2 regions of the Stenotrophomonas sp. YJH_SMC_48-3 genome follow, and region 2 is predicted to be linked to the other one. Evidence: riboswitches for the same ligand, from Rfam matches in the RefSeq annotation. Region 2 holds a riboswitch; the other holds the start of a gene.
The links. Region 2 has a riboswitch for thiamine pyrophosphate ahead of thiC (phosphomethylpyrimidine synthase ThiC). Riboswitches for the same ligand answer to the same signal wherever they lie in the genome.
Positions count from the first base shown of each region.

Region 1 (5,439 bases), on a different contig from region 2:
GCAGAAAGGAAGTCCTGGACATCGTCGAGCAGGTCGCCAGGCAGAAGAGCATTCCGGTCGACGACTTCATGCGCTTCGCGTACATCGAGACCGGTGGCACGTTCAACGAGCGCGCCCACAACGCGTCATCCGGCGCCAAGGGCCTGTTCCAGTTCGTGCCCGGGTCCGCACGCCAGTACCACCTGACCGGCCACGAGTTCGACCCCACCCGCAACACCGAAGCGGCCGCGCAGATGTACCAGGACAACCTGGACTCGATGGCACGCCGCAACGAGCGCACCGGCCACCCGTACCTGTCCGGCGGCAGTACGCCGACCGGGCTGGACCTGTACCTGGCCCACCAGCAGGGCAGTGCCGGCTATGGCTCGGTGCAGACCGCCATTGCCACCGGCACCTTCGGCGTGGTCCGCAACAGCCACGGCGACGAGATCAACATGCGCCGCAACGTGCTGAACCAGATCGGGTCGGACGCGAAGGCGCTGACCGGCCACAGCCTGGCCGAAATGCGCGGCATGAACGATGGCGACCTGGCACGGGCCTTCTCCAGCTACTACATCCACAAGTACGCAGCGATCAGCATCCCGGAAAAGAACATCGAACCGCAGGCGGTGGCACAGGGCCAGGCCCCGGCCGCGCCTGCACAGGCCAGCGCAGCCGTGGCGGCCGGTGCTGCCACGCTGGCGGCAACCGCAACAGCCGCTGCCGCGCCGAAACCGGGCATCGAACTGCAGGCCGCCTACGAGGCCGGCGTGAAGTACGACGATGTGAAGTACGCCATCAACATTCCGGGCCACGCGCTGTACGTACCGGGCAAGACCGGCAAGAACGTGGACCAGGGTTACATCGATTGCTCCGGCTGGGTCGGCACGCTGCAGAACCGGACCATGGACGAGATCAACCAGAAGGCCGGGCATGCGGTGTTCAGCAAGGCCGATCGCATCGACCTGGGCAACCTGGGTTCCGGCGGCATCGTGCGCAAGGCATTCGACCAGTCCGGCGTGCTGCTTGACCGCGACGCGATCCTCAAGCCCGGTGCGCTGAAGGAAGGCATGATCATCGGCCTGGATACGGCCAGGACCCGCCATGAACACTGGAACGGCATCGACCACATCGTGATGGTGGTGCGCGACCCGAACACCGACAAGCTGCTGATCAGCCAGTCCACCGGCAGCAAGGGCGTGCACACCATGCCGGTGGAGGACTACCTCAAGCAGGTGAAGGACCACCCGCACTGGAAGCTGTTCGCGTCCGATCCATTGTCCAAGGCCCGTGACCTGCTGGAAAACCGCACCCAGTCGCACGAGCAGACCCAGGGCAAGGCCAACGCCGAGCACAAGGCGGCCGCCACGCCGCACGCCGAACTGTACAAGCAGGGCGCACACAGCGAGGGCGTGCGCAAGGTGCAGGAGCAGCTGGGCCACCTGGGCTACGTCGGCGCCGACGGCAAGCCACTGGTCGAGGATGGCCGCTTCGGCCGCAACACCGACGCGGCAGTGCGCCAGCTGCAGAAGGACAACGGCCTGGTCGTCGACGGCATCGTCGGTCCGAAGACGCTGGAAGCGATCAAGGAAGCACGCGAACGGCCCTTGCTGAACGACGAGCGGCACCCACGCAATCCGATGTACCTGCAGGCCACCGAGGGCCTGGAGCGGCTGCCGGCAGGTACCTTCAAGGATCGCCACGCGCTGGAAAGCGCCGCCGCGGCCCTGACCAAGGAGGCGCATGCCGCCGGCCTGCAACGCATCGACACGGTGGTGCCGAGCCCGAACGGTGAGCGCCTGTTCGCCGTGCAGGGCACGATCGGTGACCCGGCGGCCAGCCGCGTGGCGGTGGAGACCCGTGCCGCCAGCGAGCAGAGCCTGGCGCTCAGCAGTGGTGCCGTGCAGGGCGCCCCAAACGTGCTGCACCAGCAGCAGGATGCCCAGCAGGAGCAGGCCCGGCAGGCACAGAAGGCGATGGGCGTCTAAGCCCGCAGCGCCTTGGGAGAGAAGGGAGGGCCACGTCCGCGTGGCCTTTTCCCTTTCTGCCAGCTGAGCGGCCGAGGCCGCTTTCAGCCTTGCTTCATGCCGCCTGCCGCTAGATGAATGCGCAAGCCGCACGGTGGACCAGGCAATGTTCCGGCAATGTTGGAACGCCAGCGTGGACACCACGGCAGCCGGGGCGCCCGCGCCCTCCCTGCCCAGCGTGGCATGCACCTCACAGGAGAACGAACATGCTCAGTACTTCCACACTCAGCTTCCGTGGTCTGGCGATGGCTCTGGCACTGGTGGCCAGTGTGGCCGTGGTCAGCGATGCCAGCGCGATGTCGAGGAAGGACAAGCGCACCCTGGTCGGCGCCGTGGTCGGTGGCGTGGCCGGCAACCTGCTCTCCAACGGTGATCCTGCCGCCACCGTGGGCGGCGCCGTGGCCGGCGGCGCGATCGGCAACCTGACCACCTCCGACCGCCGCGACCGTCGTTACTACGACAACCGCCGCTATGACGACCGCTACGATCGTCGTTACGACCGTGGCTATTACCGCAGCGGCTACTACGACCGCGGTGACAACCGTCGCTGGCAGCGCGAGCGCTACTACGACAACCGCTACTACCACGACCGCGGCCGCCATCGCGGCTGGTAGGCAGCGCGGCGGCATCACCGCAGCTGATGCACGGACGGGCGGGTCGATGACCCGCCCGTTTGCGTTGGCCACGTGCATGGCGTTGAATGCGCAGCCTTGGATGCGACTTTCCCCACCGGGGCTGCGGCATGACTTCTTCCTCCCACCGCGTGCAGGGCCTGAACAACGACGAGGTTGCTGCCGACTGGCCACCGATCAGCGCGGCGGACATTGCGTGGCTGCGCCAGCGCTACCCTCAGCTGGACGAGCAGAGCCAACCGCGCTGGCACAGCCCGCGGCCACTGTCGGCCGCCGCCATCGTCAATGGCAGGGACGGCGCGGTGTTCATCAAGCGCCACCACCACAGCGTGCGCAGCGCGGCCTGCCTGGAAGAAGAACACCACTTCATCGCCCATCTCGCCGCAGCGGGCGTGCCGGTGGTGCAGGTGCTGCCAGCGGCCGATGGCCACAGCGCCGTCGAGCATGGCGAATGGACCTTCGAGCTGCATGCGGTTGGCGTCGGTGAGGACCTGTATCGCGACGCGGTGTCGTGGTCGCTGCTGACCGATATCGCGCAGGCCCGTGAAGCCGGACGCGCACTCGCACAGCTGCACCGTGCCGCCGCCAGCTACCACGCGCCCCAGCGCAGCACCCATGTGCTGGTCGCGCGCGACGATCTGATCCGCGCCGACGATCCGGTCGCGGCCATCAAGGCAGGGCTGCACGAGCGCCCCGCGCTGGCCCGCTATCTCGCGCGCATTCCGTGGGAAGCGCAGCTGCAGCGTGACGTGCTGCCGTGGCATGCCGGCCTGGCCAAGCGCCTGCGCGACGAGCCGCGGCTGTGGGCCCACAACGACTGGCATGTTTCCAACCTGCTGTGGCGCGATGGGCAGATCAGCACCGTGCTGGATTTCGGCCTGGCCTCGCCCACCAGCGCACTGTTCGACCTCGCCACCGCGATCGAGCGCAACGCGGTGGCGTGGCTGGAGCTGGAGCGCGGCATGGAGGCGGTGCGCATCGATATCGCGCTGGCCCTGCTCGACGGCTACCGCCAGGTACTGCCGCTGTCGGCGGCACGCGTGCACCTGCTGGCCGACCTGCTGCCGATGGTCCATTTCGACTTCGCACTGTCCGAAGTGGAGTACTTCGAAGGTGTCACCGGCTCGACCGCGAATGCCGACGTGGCGTGGCAGCCCTTCATGCTGGGGCACCCGGCGTGGTTCCACAGCGCGCCGGGACAGGCATTGCTGCAGGCCCTGCACGCGGCAGCCTGAAGGGCGCCGGCTCGCAAATCCGTACCATTTGTAGTGAAATGGTCACCTGAAGCGGGGGTGCCTGGATCTGCCAGGCTGAGAGAGTCCCTTGGAACCTGATCCGGTTTGCACCGGCGTAGGGAGCTTTGAGCCGCAGCCACACCCCCGTCATGGGCAGGTGCACCTGCGCGCCGTCGCTTCGTCTCCCTTGTTGTCCGAAGACGAATCGAATGAACCGCTGCCTGCGCCCCACCCTGCTCTCCCTCGCCCTCTGCGCCGCGCTGCCGCTGCACGCCAGCGAGGCCGAGGCGTCCCCCGATGCGGCTGCCACCGGCGCCGAGCATTCGCCGACCGAACTGGCAGCGGTGCGCGTGCAGGCCGGCAAACCGAAAGCCGATACCTCGCGCGTGAACGCCTTCGGTGGCGGCAGCTGGAAGGACACGCCGGCCTCGGTGAACGTGCTCGAGCGCGACTATCTCGACCGTCGCCAGGTGCGTTCGCTGTCCGAGCTGGCCAGCAACGATGCCTCGCTCGGTGATGCGTATGCGCCGGTGGGTTACTACCAGAACATCGCCATCCGTGGCTTCGCGCTGGACGCCGCCACCGGCTACCGCTTCAACGGCCTGTCCATCGCCGGCGAACAGCGCCTGGCGCTGGAGAACGTGCAGTCGGTGGAGATCCTCAAGGGTGAAGCCGGCCTGGCCGCAGGCGTGATGGCACCGGGTGGCATCATCAACTACATCGGCAAGCGCCCGGCCGAAGTGCGCACCGCCACGCTCGGCACCGATTCGGAAGGCTCGCGCTACGTCGCCGTCGATGTCGGCCACTGGATCACCCCGCGCTTCGGCCTGCGCCTGAATGCCGCGTGGGATTCAAGCAATTCCTATGTCGAGCACGCCGATGGCCGCCGCAATTTCTACTCGCTGGCGGCCGACTGGCTGATCGGCGAACGCGGCAAGCTGGAGGTGGACGCCAATTACCAGACCAGTTCGCAGCGTTCGGTGTCCGGTTACCAGCTGCTGGGCGCACGCGACCTGCCGCGCGGCGTCGACCGCGAGCACCTGCTCGGCTACCAGCCGTGGCAGCGTCCGGTGGATATTGCCAGCACCAACATCACCGCGCTGCACACCTACGATTTCAACGACGCCTGGCAGTCCCGCGTGTCGGTCGGCCACAGCCGGTCGGTGATCGATGACAACGTCGCCTTCGCCTACGGTTGCTACTACGCCGTGCAATGCGCCGATGGCAGCGTGCCGGGCAACTACTTCGCGCCCAACGGCGACTACGACGTCTACGACTACCGCAGCCCGGACGATACCCGCCGCAACCAGCAGGCCCGTGCCGAGCTGCGTGGCCGTTTCGAGACCGGCAGCGTCGGCCATGAGCTGACCCTCGGCGCCGACTACTTCCGCCGCACCGTGGACAGGCGCCCGAGCGTCAACGAGTACGTCGGCACCACCAACATCCACGAAGCACCGGTGCCGGTATTCGCGCCGTCGCCGAAGATGCCTGGCCCGTCCGCACGTCGCCTGGACAGCCGCCAGACCGCCTTCTTCGCGCTGGACCGGATGAGCTTCGGTGACGACT
Region 1 covers NZ_JCAFSQ010000009.1:161,139-166,577, forward strand. Annotated here, with positions in the region: gene AC5P65_RS15295 (peptidoglycan-binding protein) at 1-1,967, shown strand, start outside; gene AC5P65_RS15300 (glycine zipper 2TM domain-containing protein) at 2,213-2,620, shown strand; gene AC5P65_RS15305 (phosphotransferase enzyme family protein) at 2,749-3,873, shown strand; TPP riboswitch at 3,917-4,012, shown strand; gene AC5P65_RS15310 (TonB-dependent receptor) at 4,083-5,439, shown strand, end outside.
Region 1: another riboswitch for thiamine pyrophosphate. It lies ahead of AC5P65_RS15310 (TonB-dependent receptor); the one in region 2 lies ahead of thiC (phosphomethylpyrimidine synthase ThiC).

Region 2 (5,439 bases):
CGCGGTGCCACCGAACACCGAGAACCAGAAGAAGCCCAGCAGCGTCGGTGCCAGCACCACGCCGATCACGAACTCGCGCACGCTGCGCCCGCGCGAGATGCGCGCGATGAACGAACCCACGAACGGTGCCCAGGAGATCCACCAGGCCCAGTAGAAGATCGTCCAGTCCGCGACCCAGGTGCTGGACGAGAACGGTGACATGCGCAGGCTCATCGTCACCAGCTGATTGAGATAGGAGCCCAACGTCGTCGTGAAGGTGTTGAAGATCGCGCCAGTCGGGCCGAGTACCAGCACCAGCGCGAGCAGCAGTGCAGCCAATGCAAGGTTGAAGTTGGACAGCCATTTCATGCCGCGGCCGACGCCGCTGAGCGTGGACGCCATGTACAGTACGAAAGCCACTGCGATGATGGTCAGCTGCAGCGGCACGCCCGCCTGCACGCCGAACACGCGTTCCACGCCGGCCGCGATCTGTACCGTGCCGAAGCCCAGTGCTGTAGCCACGCCAACCGCGGTGGCGACGACCGCGGAGATGTTGACCATATGCCCGATCCAGCCACGATGGTGACGGCCGATGATCGGTTGCAACATATCGCTGATCTGGCCACGGCCGTTGCGGTTGAACTGGAACCAGGCCATTGCCAGGCCGATCAGCGCATAGATGGCCCAGGGGTGCAGGCCCCAATGGAAGAACGCATAGCGCATGGCGGCGCGCGCGGCGTCCATGCTTTCGGGCGCCAGCCCCTCCGGTGGCTTGCTGAAGTGCGAAATGGGCTCGGCGGCGCCCCAGAACACCAGGCCGATGCCCATGCCGGCAGCGAACAGCATCGACATCCAGCTGGCCCGCGAGAACTCCGGTTCGGCGTCCTCTCCGCCGATGCGCAGGTTGCCGAACCGGCCAAAGGCCAGGTACATCAGGAATACCAGGGCCAGGAACACGACCAGCAGGTAGAGCCAGCCGATGCCGCGGATGAGTTCGCCGAGGATGCTCTGCACCACGGTATTGAAGGGACCGGGTGCAACACCGGCGAGCAGCACCAGCAGCAGAACCAGTGCAATGGAAACGCGAAACACCATGAAGGGGCTTCTCCGATCAAGGGATTGAGGGGAGCGAGCAGAGCTTGCTGCGAGGGGCCGGCGACATGCAGCACAGACCGGGCAGGGGCCGCGAAGGCGGCGGGGAAACACCGGCCGCAGCGGCACGATGCGCGTGCACGTTACTGAATGCGATGTCACGGTTCTGTTAATACAGAAACAGCGGATCCACGCCGTGCGTGGATGGAACAGCCATGGGCTACAGCACGTTCTGTGCTCTAATGCACACCAAGAAGCGGGGGTACCGGGCCATGTGGCCACGGTTGAGACAGTCCCTTGGAACCTGATCCGGCTCATACCGGCGTAGGGAAGCTTTGCAATGCAGCCGTGCCCGGACTCCGCCCAAGGACCGTCCGCGCGGGGTCGCAGTGCGCCGCCGCTTCGTCCCTGACCTTCCTGGACGATGCCCGATGAACGCACAGCTCTCCGCCCTGCAGCAACAGGCCCAGCAACTCTCCGAATCCGTGACCCGGCCCATTCCCGGATCGCGCAAGATACACGTGGCCGGCTCGCGCCCGGATCTGCTGGTGCCGATGCGCGAGATCGCGCTGACCCGCACGCCGACCCTGTTCGGCGGCGAAGAGAATGCGCCGGTCACGGTCTACGACACGTCCGGCCCCTACACTGATACGGGCGTACGCATCGATCTGTCCGCAGGCCTGCCGGCGCTGCGCCGCGGCTGGGTGGAGGAACGCGGCGATACCGAACAGCTCGAAGGACTGAGTTCTTCGTTCGGCCGCGACCGCGAGCATGACCCGAAACTCGATGCCGTGCGGTTCCCTGCGCGCAGCCTGCCACGCCGTGCGCGAGCCGGCGCGAACGTCACCCAGATGCACTATGCGCGGCGCGGCATCATCACGCCGGAAATGGAGTTCGTCGCCATCCGCGAGAACCAGCGGCTCGACGCGGTCCGCGATGCCGGCCTGCTGCAGCAGCACCCGGGCGAGTCGTTCGGTGCTTCAATCCAGAAGGTGATCACACCCGAATTCGTGCGCGACGAGATCGCACGCGGCCGCGCGGTGCTGCCCAACAACATCAACCATCCGGAGAGCGAGCCGATGATCATCGGCCGCAACTTCCTGACCAAGATCAACGCCAACATCGGCAACAGCGCGGTGTCCTCGGGCATTGCCGAGGAAGTGGAGAAACTGGTGTGGGCGATCCGCTGGGGCGGTGACACGGTGATGGACCTGTCCACCGGCAAGCACATCCATGAGACCCGCGAGTGGATCATCCGCAACTCGCCGGTGGCGATCGGTACCGTGCCGATCTACCAGGCGCTGGAGAAGGTCGACGGCCGTGCCGAAGCACTTACCTGGGAGATCTTCCGTGACACGCTGATCGAGCAGGCCGAGCAGGGCGTGGACTACTTCACCATCCACGCTGGCGTGCTGCTGCGCTACGTGCCACTCACCGCCAAGCGCGTGACCGGCATTGTCAGCCGTGGTGGCTCGATCATGGCCAAGTGGTGCCTGGCGCACCACAAGGAGAATTTCCTCTACACGCATTTCGAAGACATCTGCGAGATCATGAAGGCCTATGACGTGACCTTCTCGCTGGGTGACGGCCTGCGCCCGGGCTGCATCGCCGATGCCAACGACGCCGCGCAGTTCGGTGAGCTGGAAACGCTGGGTGAGCTGACGAAGATCGCCTGGAAGCATGATGTGCAGACCATGATCGAAGGCCCCGGCCATGTGCCGATGCAGCTGATCAAGGAGAACATGGACAAGCAGCTGCGCGAGTGCGGCGAGGCGCCGTTCTATACGCTGGGCCCGCTGACCACCGACATCGCGCCGGGCTACGACCACATCACCAGCGCGATCGGTGCGGCGATGATCGGCTGGTTCGGCACGGCGATGCTCTGCTACGTGACGCCGAAGGAGCACCTTGGCCTGCCCAACCGCCAGGATGTGCGCGACGGCATCATGGCCTATCGCATTGCCGCGCACGCAGCCGACCTGGCCAAGGGGCATCCGGGCGCGCAGGTGCGCGACAACGCGCTGAGCAAGGCGCGTTTCGAGTTCCGCTGGGAAGACCAGTTCCACCTCGGCCTGGATCCGGAGAAGGCCAAGGAGTTCCATGACGAGACGCTGCCGAAGGATGCGCACAAGCTGGCCCACTTCTGCTCGATGTGCGGCCCGCACTTCTGTTCGATGAAGATCACCCAGGATGTGCGTGACTACGCCGAAGCCGGCATGAAGGAGAAGTCGGCGGAGTTCCGCGCGGCCGGTGCCGAGGTCTATCGCCAGGAGTGATGCGGAAGCGGGGGTGCCGGCCAGCGGCCGGCACTACCGCTCATCACGCCGCTCCCGGCTATCCTCCGCCCATCTTCCTGGGGAAAGGACGCCATGCCTGTTGCCATCACCACCCGTTGGCTGGCCATTGCCCGCCGTCATCCTTCGGCCTGGCTGTTGGGCGCCCAGCTGATCGCGGTGCTGCTGTACCCCGCGCTGGATGACACCGCTGCGGGCCGCGCGGCGCTGGGCATGTTCGGCATGGCGGTGCTGGGCCTGGCATTGTGGGTGGTGCAACGCAGCCCGCTGGGCACCTGGCTGGCACTGCTGCTGGCCATTCCCTCGGTGGTGTTCTCGCTGGCCGGTGCACTGCTGGACCGCACTGCGCTGCTGACCACCGCGCAACTGCTGGAGAGCCTGCTGTACTTCTATACGGCCGGTGCGCTCATTGCCTACATGCTCCAGGACCATAAAGTCACCCGCGATGAACTGTTCGCCGCAGGCGCCACATTCACGCTGCTGGCCTGGGCCTTCGCATTTGCTTTTGCCGTGTGCCAACAATGGTATCCGGGCAGTTTCCAGGGCTCCGGCGGCGGTGCACAGCGCACCTGGATGGAACTGCTTTATCTGAGCTTCAGTTTGCTCTCGGGTGTTGGCTTGAGCGACGTAGTACCCCTGCATCCGCAGGCGCGTGCCCTGGTCATGCTGGAGCAGTTTTCAGGCGTGATGTACGTGGCTTTGGTGGTTTCGCGACTGGTCGGATTGACCATGCTGCGGCGCGTGTGAAAATGAACGCCAGATAAAAATTCCGCGCCCCGCAGGGCGCGAATGGTGCAGCAAATTATGTGAATGCGTCGGCGAGAGAGAGCCTGGATGTCGACCACGCGATAGGCGAGGTAACCCGCATAGGCTAGTATTCGCCCGCTTCATTGTTTTTGCGGTATGCGCCGATGCTGTGTGCGGAATCTGGCTTTTTGTTGTCCCCGGTTGGGGGCGGTATTGCTGGTGAAACCTGCCCAGGCCCGTCCCTACTGTATCCCGGAAAATGAACAGCAGCGAAATCCAGCCGCCCGAGGCTGACCGTATCCAGGTTGGCGAATGCGTCGTCACTTTGTCCTCGCGAGAGGTCGAAGTTGAAGGTGCGCGTCGTCCGCGCCGGCTGACGCCGAAAGCGCTGGGTGTGCTGCGCGTTCTGCTGCGGCAGCCCGGCCGCGTGGTCACCCGCGAGGAGCTGTTTGCCGAAGTGTGGCCCGACACGCTGCCCACCAATGACGTGCTGACCCAGGCCGTCACGCAGCTGCGCAAGGCATTCGCCAACGACGACGACAACGGCCAGACCTATATCGAGACCATCGCCAAGAGCGGTTATCGGTTGCTGGTGCCGGTGCAGGTGCTGGAGGCGCCTGAGGCTGCCGTGGACAGCGGCGAGCTGGCCGATCTTCCGTTGCCGCCCGCGGACGCCGGTGGCAGGGCCGCGGTCGGTACGGTGCCGGTGCCGGGGCTTCGCCGGGCGTGGCGACGGGTCCGGCGCCAGGCACTGTTGGCAATCGGCATATTGATGCTTGGCACGGTGATCGTGCTGACGATGCTGCTGTTGCGGCAGCCGCCGGAAGCCAGTTCACCGGTTGATGCGGCCGTGGAGAACGGCGTTCGCGTGATCGGCAGCCCGCAGCGGCCTTACCGGCTGATCACAGCGACCAGTGGTTTTGAGACGTATCCAACACTTTCGCCCGACGGTTCCCAGGTGGCCTACGAAGGGGCCAACGACGACGGGGGGGACGGCGGTGCGATCAAGGTGCAGACCTCGGGCAATGCGCCCGCGCGCCAGTTGCTGACGCCTCCGGCCGGTGCCAACGACCGTTTCCCGAGCTGGTCGCCGGATGGGCGCGAGATCGCGTTTGCACGATTCAGCGCCGGAGGCGGCTGCCAGGTGCTGATCGCCAGTGCCACAGGTGGTGCCGTGCGCCAGGCAACCCGCTGCGACGGCACCGAGCTGCTCAGTTTTGACTGGACCCCGGATGGCCGGGGGCTGGTGTTCGGCAGCATGGTCGGACGCTATGCGCATCGCGGCATCCGCGTGCTGGATCTGGCCAGTGGCCAATGGCGTGAGCTG
Region 2 covers NZ_JCAFSQ010000013.1:59,305-64,743, reverse strand. Annotated here, with positions in the region: gene AC5P65_RS18290 (BCCT family transporter) at 1-1,074, opposite strand, end outside; TPP riboswitch at 1,320-1,420, shown strand; gene thiC (phosphomethylpyrimidine synthase ThiC) at 1,503-3,347, shown strand; gene AC5P65_RS18280 (ion channel) at 3,441-4,112, shown strand; gene AC5P65_RS18275 (winged helix-turn-helix domain-containing protein) at 4,372-5,439, shown strand, end outside.